2 regions of the Planococcus alkaliphilus genome follow, and region 2 is predicted to be linked to the other one. Evidence: riboswitches for the same ligand, from Rfam matches in the RefSeq annotation. Region 2 holds a riboswitch; the other holds the start of a gene.
The links. Region 2 has a riboswitch for FMN ahead of AC2EXB_RS11580 (ECF transporter S component). Riboswitches for the same ligand answer to the same signal wherever they lie in the genome.
Positions count from the first base shown of each region.

Region 1: it holds a riboswitch for FMN, as region 2 does, so the genes downstream of both, ribE (riboflavin synthase) here and AC2EXB_RS11580 (ECF transporter S component) in region 2, are expected to answer to the same signal.

Region 1 covers NZ_CM168060.1:3,164,133-3,168,344, reverse strand. Annotated here, with positions in the region: gene AC2EXB_RS16500 (metallophosphoesterase) at 1-154, shown strand, start outside; gene AC2EXB_RS16495 (GNAT family N-acetyltransferase) at 272-769, shown strand; gene AC2EXB_RS16490 (CHY zinc finger protein) at 823-1,149, opposite strand; FMN riboswitch at 1,238-1,468, shown strand; gene ribE (riboflavin synthase) at 1,771-2,400, shown strand; partial or broken gene ribB (3,4-dihydroxy-2-butanone-4-phosphate synthase) at 2,415-3,026, shown strand; gene ribH (6,7-dimethyl-8-ribityllumazine synthase) at 3,096-3,569, shown strand; gene AC2EXB_RS16470 (DUF421 domain-containing protein) at 3,803-4,212, shown strand, end outside.
Region 2 covers NZ_CM168060.1:2,152,767-2,156,978, reverse strand. Annotated here, with positions in the region: gene sigX (RNA polymerase sigma factor SigX) at 1-419, shown strand, start outside; gene AC2EXB_RS11585 (hypothetical protein) at 409-1,611, shown strand; FMN riboswitch at 1,702-1,835, shown strand; gene AC2EXB_RS11580 (ECF transporter S component) at 1,982-2,563, shown strand; gene AC2EXB_RS11575 (ferredoxin) at 2,678-2,929, opposite strand; gene AC2EXB_RS11570 (YpbB family protein) at 3,036-4,061, shown strand; gene AC2EXB_RS11565 (RecQ family ATP-dependent DNA helicase) at 4,058-4,212, shown strand, end outside.

The sequences.
Region 1 (4,212 bases), 1.0 Mb from region 2:
ACCGGGTCAAGGATGGTTCCCGACCATGACAAAAGGGATTTTCGAAGAACAGTCGACGCGACTGGTCTTAAGCCGCGGTCTAGGCAATAGCGGTTTCCCGGTACGGATTTTCAATTTGCCGGAAATTATCGTGGTCACTTTGGAGAAAGCTTAGTGCTTGCCCTATTTTGCCGGAATTCCAAACTTTACATTATTGAAAACTCCATCAAATAAAAGCGTGCTATAATCGGATTGAAAATGGAATTCCATGAGCAGCAAGGAGGCGTTTGTCATGATAAAAAAGAAAGAAGTATCGCTTCATCCTTACTCATCAAAAGTGGCTGTCACGTATGACTTGCCATCCGATCAGCTTGAATTTACCGGTCTTCCCCAAGACATCATTGAACGGGATGCGGAAAATCCGCTAAAGCATTTAATCATCATCAAAGCGCGTGATGAAGTGGCTGGATTTTTCGAGCTTGATGAATCCGATGACCGAAAAAAATACTCCAATAATCCCAGGGCTTTATTGCTTCGCGGCTATTCAGTAAACCCTAAATTCCAAGGCAGGGGAATCGCTACAGGCTCAATTTACGCCCTCCCGGAATTTATAAGAAAAGAATATCCGCAATTTGATGAAATTGTGCTCGGTGTGAATGCGCGGAATCTTGCGGCGCAGCGGGTTTATGAGAAAGCCGGATTTGAGGATACCGGCCGGCGCTTGATGCGTTCAAAAGGTGAGCAAATTGTTATGTGTCTAAGAGTTGAACAAGCCACTGAAAGTGCTTGATAAAAAGAAGGGCTGTCCACAAGTCGAATAACGACTTACCGGACAGCCCTTTTTTATGCAGCGAAGTATAAATGTTTATGCAAACTGCATCCAGGATTAAAGGAAGAATTACAAGACGGGCATTCAGAACGGCATTCCAAATACTCCGTAATACTCAATTCGTAGCCGCAGCTGCCGCAAAGAATCGCTTTTTCATGAAAAAGCTCCAAAGGCCATACTTGATGTTGGCCGCATCCGACCGCTTGATGGCATTCAAAGCAAGGGTAGTAGATTCCGCAGCAATAAAATTTAATGGCAATGCGGTCTACTTCTGAATGGTAATGCCGACAGCGGGTTTCGGGGTCTACATCCAATCCTTTTACAGTCATTTCGTGTGTCATTCTTTTCACCCCTTTTTTCAAAAAAATTTTCAATATAATCGGATTCCTCTTTTAATTATGTTACCCTTATAACGACAAATAATCGAATCAAATTCTTCGGGGCAAGGTGAAATTCCTTACCGGCGGTGAGCAGGAAACTGTAAGTCCGTGACCCGATCTTTAAGCAAATGTAAGCTGCAGGCATCCCCGCCTGAGTTTTTGCATCGCCCAGCTCCGGCATTCGCCGGTTTCGGACATGCACGTTTGCTGTCGTTGAAAAGCGGTGGAGCTGGTGAAAATCCGGCACCGACAGTGAAAGTCTGGATGGGAGAAGAATTTGAAGGCTTATTTTGTTATGCACTTTTTTTATAAATAGCTTACATTTTCATTTCGCAGCCAAGAAATGAAGCTTATTTAGTGTACGCTTTTTACGGTGCCGATTAAAAAGTGTATTTTACCCTCTCTTGTTTTTCCTTTCCTTGCCACCCGACAGCCCCTTGGTGGAAAGAATCCAATTTAGCAACATCGAAAGGGTGTCTCTGACACCAAAGAACCCAGCATATCAGAAATACAGGTGTTTTTTTGGTATGCACAAAAATAGGCCAGCGTATGGCCAAGCGTTAAAAGAGGAGCGTGATGCATTTGTTTACCGGGATTGTAGAAGAAGTCGGAAAGATCTCTTCCGTTCAGTCCAAATCGCAATCATTGGAACTGGTGATTTCCTGTTCGTTGATTTTAGAAGATATGAAGCGGGGCGACAGTATAGCGGTCAACGGAGTCTGCCTGACGGTTTCAAGTTTTGCCCATCAGTCATTTACTGCCGATGTCATTCCAGAGACTTTCAAATCTTCGGCGCTAAAAGAGCTGGCAAGCGGTTCACCCGTTAATTTAGAACGGGCGATGCCGGCAAATGGACGATTTGGCGGCCATTTCGTCAGCGGCCATATTGATGGGGTCGGCAAGATTCGAGCTGTTAGAAAAGAAGCGAATGCTTGGACAAAAGAAATTGAGATAGAGCCCGCATTGATGAAATACATGATGAATAAAGGTTCGGTTGCAATTGATGGGACTTCTTTGACTATTTTCGGATTAGGAGCTCGGTCGATTATCATCTCCTTAATTCCGACGACCCAAGAAGATTCAGTGCTTGGCAATAAAGGAATCGGTGCACAAGTAAATATCGAATGCGATTTGCTCGCGAAATATACAGAGCGAATTCAACAGACTGCGCCTAAAATGACGCGTAATTGGTTAGCTGAAAATGGATTCTAATGGAGGTGGAAGTCTTGTTCTATAAAGTTGAAGAAGCCGTGAGTGATTTGAAAGCAGGAAAAGCTGTGATTGTGATTGATGATGAAAACCGTGAGAATGAAGGTGACTTTATTGCCTTGGCTGAATTTGCTACACCTGAAATCATCAATTTAATGGCTGCCGAAGGAAGAGGCTTAATCTGTGCTCCGATTGACGAATCAATTGCGGCTCGATTAAACATGCCCTTGATGACGGATGAAAACACAGATGAGTTTGGAACTGCATTTACGATCAGCATTGACCATAAAGAAACGACAACCGGCATCAGTGCCTTTGAACGTTCCCATACGATTAAAAGTTTGGCGGATCCATCGGCGCAAGCGCGCGACTTTAACCGGCCCGGCCATGTATTCCCGTTGATTGCCAAAAGCGGCGGGGTGCTTACCCGTACCGGACATACTGAAGCGGCAGTGGATTTAGCGAAACTCGCCGGTTCTGTTCCGGCTGGCGTCATATGCGAAATCTTGAAACCAGATGGTACGATGGCGCGTGTCGATGATTTACAGGAAGTGGCCGAACGCTTAGGGCTGGGAATTTTGACGATTGAATCATTGGTTGCATATCGCAAAGAACGCGAAATGGCCATTTAAAAAATATGCTGAGTGCGATAAAAAATTTACATTAGCGATTGCTGATATTAAAAAGGAGTAGATAGAATGGCTGTACATTACGAAGGTTATTTGAATGGTGAAGGATTGCGGATCGGAATAGTGGTGGGGCGCTTTAACGAGTTCATTACAAGCAAATTGCTGAGCGGCGCAGAAGATGCGCTAAAGCGCCACGGAGTGAATGAAGATGATGTAGCGGTTGCTTGGGTACCGGGTGCTTTCGAAATTCCGCTTGCAGCGAAGAAAATGGCGCAAAGCGGAAAGTACGATGCGATTATCACGCTCGGAACGGTTATTCGCGGCGCAACGCCCCATTTTGACTATGTCTGCAGTGAAGCAGCGAAAGGAGTTTCTAGAGTTAGTGACAACGCAGGAATTCCGGTCATCTTCGGCGTCTTGACGACCGATTCGATTGAACAGGCGATTGAACGGGCTGGCACAAAAGCTGGGAATAAGGGCTGGGAATCGGCTGCAGGCGCGATTGAAATGGCTAACTTGATGAAAAAATTGTCATCTATATAAGTTGAACTAATAACTTTTCCCTGTCGATATTACGCAAAACAGCTGCGCTTGCCGCGGGCTCGCGTTCGCCTGGAGCGATTTCATCGCACTACAATTAATTTAGTTCAACCTATATAGGCTCCGGAGCTTTTGCTCCGGAGTTTTTTTGTAGTCAAGACTGGTTTTGAAATAGCTTAGGAAACTAAATAAGGGGAAAGGGGATGGTAAGAGACTATTGAATGGAGGTCAAGGCAATGGCTTATGTCGATATTGGCACAAAGTTATTTTTTGGATTGATCGCTTTATTGGTGGTTACCCGGCTGCTGGGCAAAAAGGAAATGTCCCAGCTGACGCCTTTTGATTTTATCTATTCGATTGTATTGGGCGGTATTTTAGAAGAAAGCATCTACGATGACAAAGTTTCAAGTTTGCATGTGTGGTTTGCGGTAGCGGTATGGGGTGCTATGCTTTTCACTATTGAAAAACTATCTCAGAAGTACGATCGGATTCGCGTCTTGCTAAAAGGAGAATCCTCTATTTTAATCCGCGATGGAGAATTCAATATCAAAGAATTGAATAAGAATCATTTGGAAATGGAGCAATTGCGCGTCATGCTCCGCCAACAAGGCGTCTTCTCGCTGCGGGAAGTGCGGGATTTATACCT
Region 2 (4,212 bases):
ATATACGCGTCTTTAAAGCATACGACCTGTTTGAAGGGAAAAGCTCTGAAAAAACGTGGCTTTTTTCGATTGCGAAAAATGTAGCGATTGATCATTTCCGAAAAGCTGCGGTGCGCCAGAAGCATTCGATGGAACATTTCGATTGGGAAACCCAACAATTGGTTTCCCCGGAGAAAATACCGGAAGAAGTTTCGTTATTGAATGAAGATAAGATTTTGCTGTATAAAACTTTGGATTTGTGTACAGGCGATCAGAAAATGGTCATCATTATGCGCTTTTTCCAAGATTTATCGATCGCTGAAACGGCGGAAGTCCTCGGCTGGACCGAAGGCAAAGTAAAGACGACGCAACACCGTGCCATTAAGTCGCTCCGTGAAAAATTATCCTCTATGGAAGGGGGAGAAGCGCATGCCGAATAAGCAATGGGACGATGACCAGATTGAAAGTATGCTGAGGGAGTTCCCGCAGATTAAAGACGAACGGTCTAAAGAAGAAGTTTATATGCGGTTAAACCAGGCATCGCCTGTGAAGAAAAAACCAAAGCGGTGGCTGCCATTTTTGGTCGCGGCTTTGGCATTTATCACGGTTGGCGTTTTAATCGCCTCCATTATCAGCCAAAATGGCATGAATAGCGCATCTGATTCCAGCGGTTCGGAAAGTTCAAAAGATGAAGCGGTCACATCAGATGCAAACAATGTAAACGAACAGGCTATACCGGAAGCGGAAAGTTCGGAGGGAGCTAATTCGATCGAAAGTTTTGGTGTAGAAGAAAGCGGAGAAGCTGCCGGAACACAGGCAATATATGAAGATGATTTGAACGGCAACACGCTGTTTACGATCGGATTGAATGAAAATGCATTTGTTATTCCGGTGTCTTTCTTAATTCCAAACGAACAGATTGCTCAGGATTTTTCACAGGCGAGCCCTTCATCCATTGATATGTATAACCGCTATGCGGGCAAATTGGATGAGCAGGCTTTAGGATTTGATGAGTACCATCCTTTGCTTGGCGAGCTTTCTGAAAATGGCAGAGTGGCAGAACACGTGCTGCCGGCCGATCATCAATACGATATGGCCTCGGCAAGCATTGAAGTCTACACAAGAACCCTCCAGGAAACATTTAAAGATATGGATGAAATTCGCGTAATCGATGAGCAAGGGAATCCAGCTGAATTCGATCAGGTAGGAGCTATGGAGCCGATTCTAACAGCACCGGAAAAGCATGCCTACTATTCTTATACAGCTGCTGACGGCAATGTCTATTCTGTACCCGATTATGGAATGGTCTATGAGTCTGCTTCTGATGCGCTAGCTGCACTTGAAAATTCACCGAATGATTTTCTCGAAAGCTCCATTTTGCAGGATGTGGAATATGAAGTTGTAGAAAATGATGAATCGATAACAATCAATTTTTCTGAGCCGCTGGATTTCAGTAGCTTCAATGAGCAGGCCGTTCGGAAAATGATTGAGAATTTTTCGTTGACTGCGAAATCGTTCGAAAAACCGGTTGAATTAGCGGGGATGGCGCAAAACGAATGGCAGGAGTTTAATTTCCAGGAGCCGCTTCCTGTACCGGAAGCGCCCAACGAACTTCAATGGCCGCTAAATTAAAAGAAAAAATAAATAAAAAGGCATAATGTGAAGCATTTATGTTTACATTATGCCTTTTTTCTACTAATATTAGGACATAACAAAATATCGATTCATCTTCGGGGCAGGGTGCAATTCCCTACCGGCGGTAATTGGACAGCAGTCCTTAAGCCCGCGAGCCGTAAAACGCAGGATTTGGTGAGATTCCAAAGCCGACAGTATAGTCTGGATGGGAGAAGGTGAAGGTGCGGACGTGTATCGTTTACATATAAACGGAATGCTATTTTAAGTGTGCCTTTTCTCCCTTAAGTGAAGTTTGCTTAAGGGGTTTTTTATGTAGCAGCATAGTCCAAGCCTTTCTTCTGGTGAATCACGACAAGGAGAGAGGAATATGAAGAACAAAAAATTACAATCCATGATTGTAATCGGAATGTTGAGCAGTATTTCATTTATTTTGATGCTTTTTAACTTTCCATTACCAGCATTACCCGCATTTTTGAAAGTTGATTTCAGTGATGTGCCGGCTTTGATCGCCGCAATCACAATGGGGCCGGTTGCCGGAATCCTAGTAGCGTTTTTCAAAAACGTACTGGACTGGCTATTTGCAGGAAGCCCGACAGGAGTGCCAGTCGGCCATCTGGCAAACTTTGCGACCAGCATTCTGTTCATTACACCCGTTTATGTGATTTACCGCAGAATTGCTTCTAAAAAAGGAATGATCATCGGGTTAACTGCTGGAACATTGTCCATGGCTATCGGTATGAGCCTCTTGAATTATTTGGTTTTCTTGCCGATGTACACTTACTTCTTAAATATGCCGGCTGAAACAGGCAATGCCCTATTCGGCACAATCGTGCTCGGTATCCTGCCTTTCAATCTGATTAAAGGAATTGCACTTGCTGCTGTTGTCTTATTGATCTTCAATAGCATGTACTCCTGGATTGAAAAACAGCGGCTTTATTACGAATCATAAATTTAAAAAAGCAGGGAAGCCATTGACCGAAGCTTGCGAGGTCAGTGGCTTCCCTGCTTTTTTCCTGCAAAAAAACGCATGCAAGGCAAAAGCCTTACATGCGCGTAGTTATAATCAGTCTTCGTATTTTAATGGATTGCCTTCAAACGGGGCATCCGCAACTTTAATGGAGTCAGTTGGGCAGCCTTCGAATGCATCTTCCATGTCTTCTTCCAATTCGTCTGGAACTTGCTCAGTCCCCATGTTATCATCTAGAATAACGAACGCAATTCCTTCGTCGTCGTAGTCATAAATGTCAGGTGCAGCAGCTCCGCAAGCGCCGCAAGCGATACATGTATCCTTATCGACAATGGTATACTTAGCCATAATTATTTTCCTCTCCTTTATCTCCGAACAAGTTCAGTTATACTATCGTATTCATTCTAAAGGTGTTTGTGAAGATTTTCAACCAAAAACGCTAGGGGGACCGCTCTTGTTATTTGATGAACTCGTAATTGCCATCATGAAAACCATAAATCTGGAGCGGACATTATCAGCTCCTTATCACATCATTAAAGGGAAAAAGTCAGGCCAAACAATTCAAGATGTCGGTTATTATAAATTGCATCCTTATTTTGGCTTGATGCCAAAGTTGGAGAAAAAGGTCTATGATCAAGCAGTAAAAGGTTTGATCAACAAAAAATACATACGCTTCAATGAAGACGTCATTGATTTGACTGAGCAAGCATTGACCCTTCCGCTGCCCACTACCAGCTTAAACGGCTGGAAGTACAGAGGGAATGAGATGATTTTCTTCAATCGCCTGTCTTTGGTGATCCAGACTCTTTCCCATACGAGCCAATCGATCAATAAATTCGATCCAATCGACAATTCTGAGGACATCCAAGGATGGGTGAAAAGGTATTTAAAGGCCATCCATTTCCGTGACTTGGAATCCGTCACTAAGTTAAAGGCGGAAATTCTCGATAGCCTTCAAGCCCTTGAAGTAAGCGATGGCCATAAAAACGCGCTGATGCAGCGTTTAAGCGGTTTCGGATGGGGCGGGCTTACTTGGGAGCAAATCGCAGATATCCAAGGGATATATGTCTTAGATGCCCGATTAGCCGTGATTGAAAGCTTGCATGCTTGGCTGGAAACGATAGAAGAAAAGCGGCATCCCTTATTAAATGGAATGAAAGAAAATATTGTCGAATTATCCTCTTTGACAGAATCCACGAGAAGAACGGAAAAGCTATTCAAAGAAGGATACTCACTGAATGAAATCTCTTCAATCCGGCAATTGAAAACCAGTACCATTGAAGATCATTTTGTTGAACTTGCCATGAACGATCCGCTATTTGATTACTCGGCGTTTTTAAGCCCGGAATTGTATAGGGAAATTACGGATATCAGCAAAGCTGAACAGACAAAAAGATTACGGAATATAAAAGACAAAATCCCAGCTGCCAGTTATTTTCAAATTCGCCTAGCTTTAGCTATAAAGGAGGAAGTGAAATGAAACTGGAAGAATTGCTCTATCAAACATACGGTTACACATCTTTTCGGCCTGGCCAAAAAGAAATCATCGAACAAGTGGTGGCGGGGAATGATGTGATCGCTTTACTGCCTACTGGAATGGGCAAATCAATGTGCTACCAATTGCCGGCTTA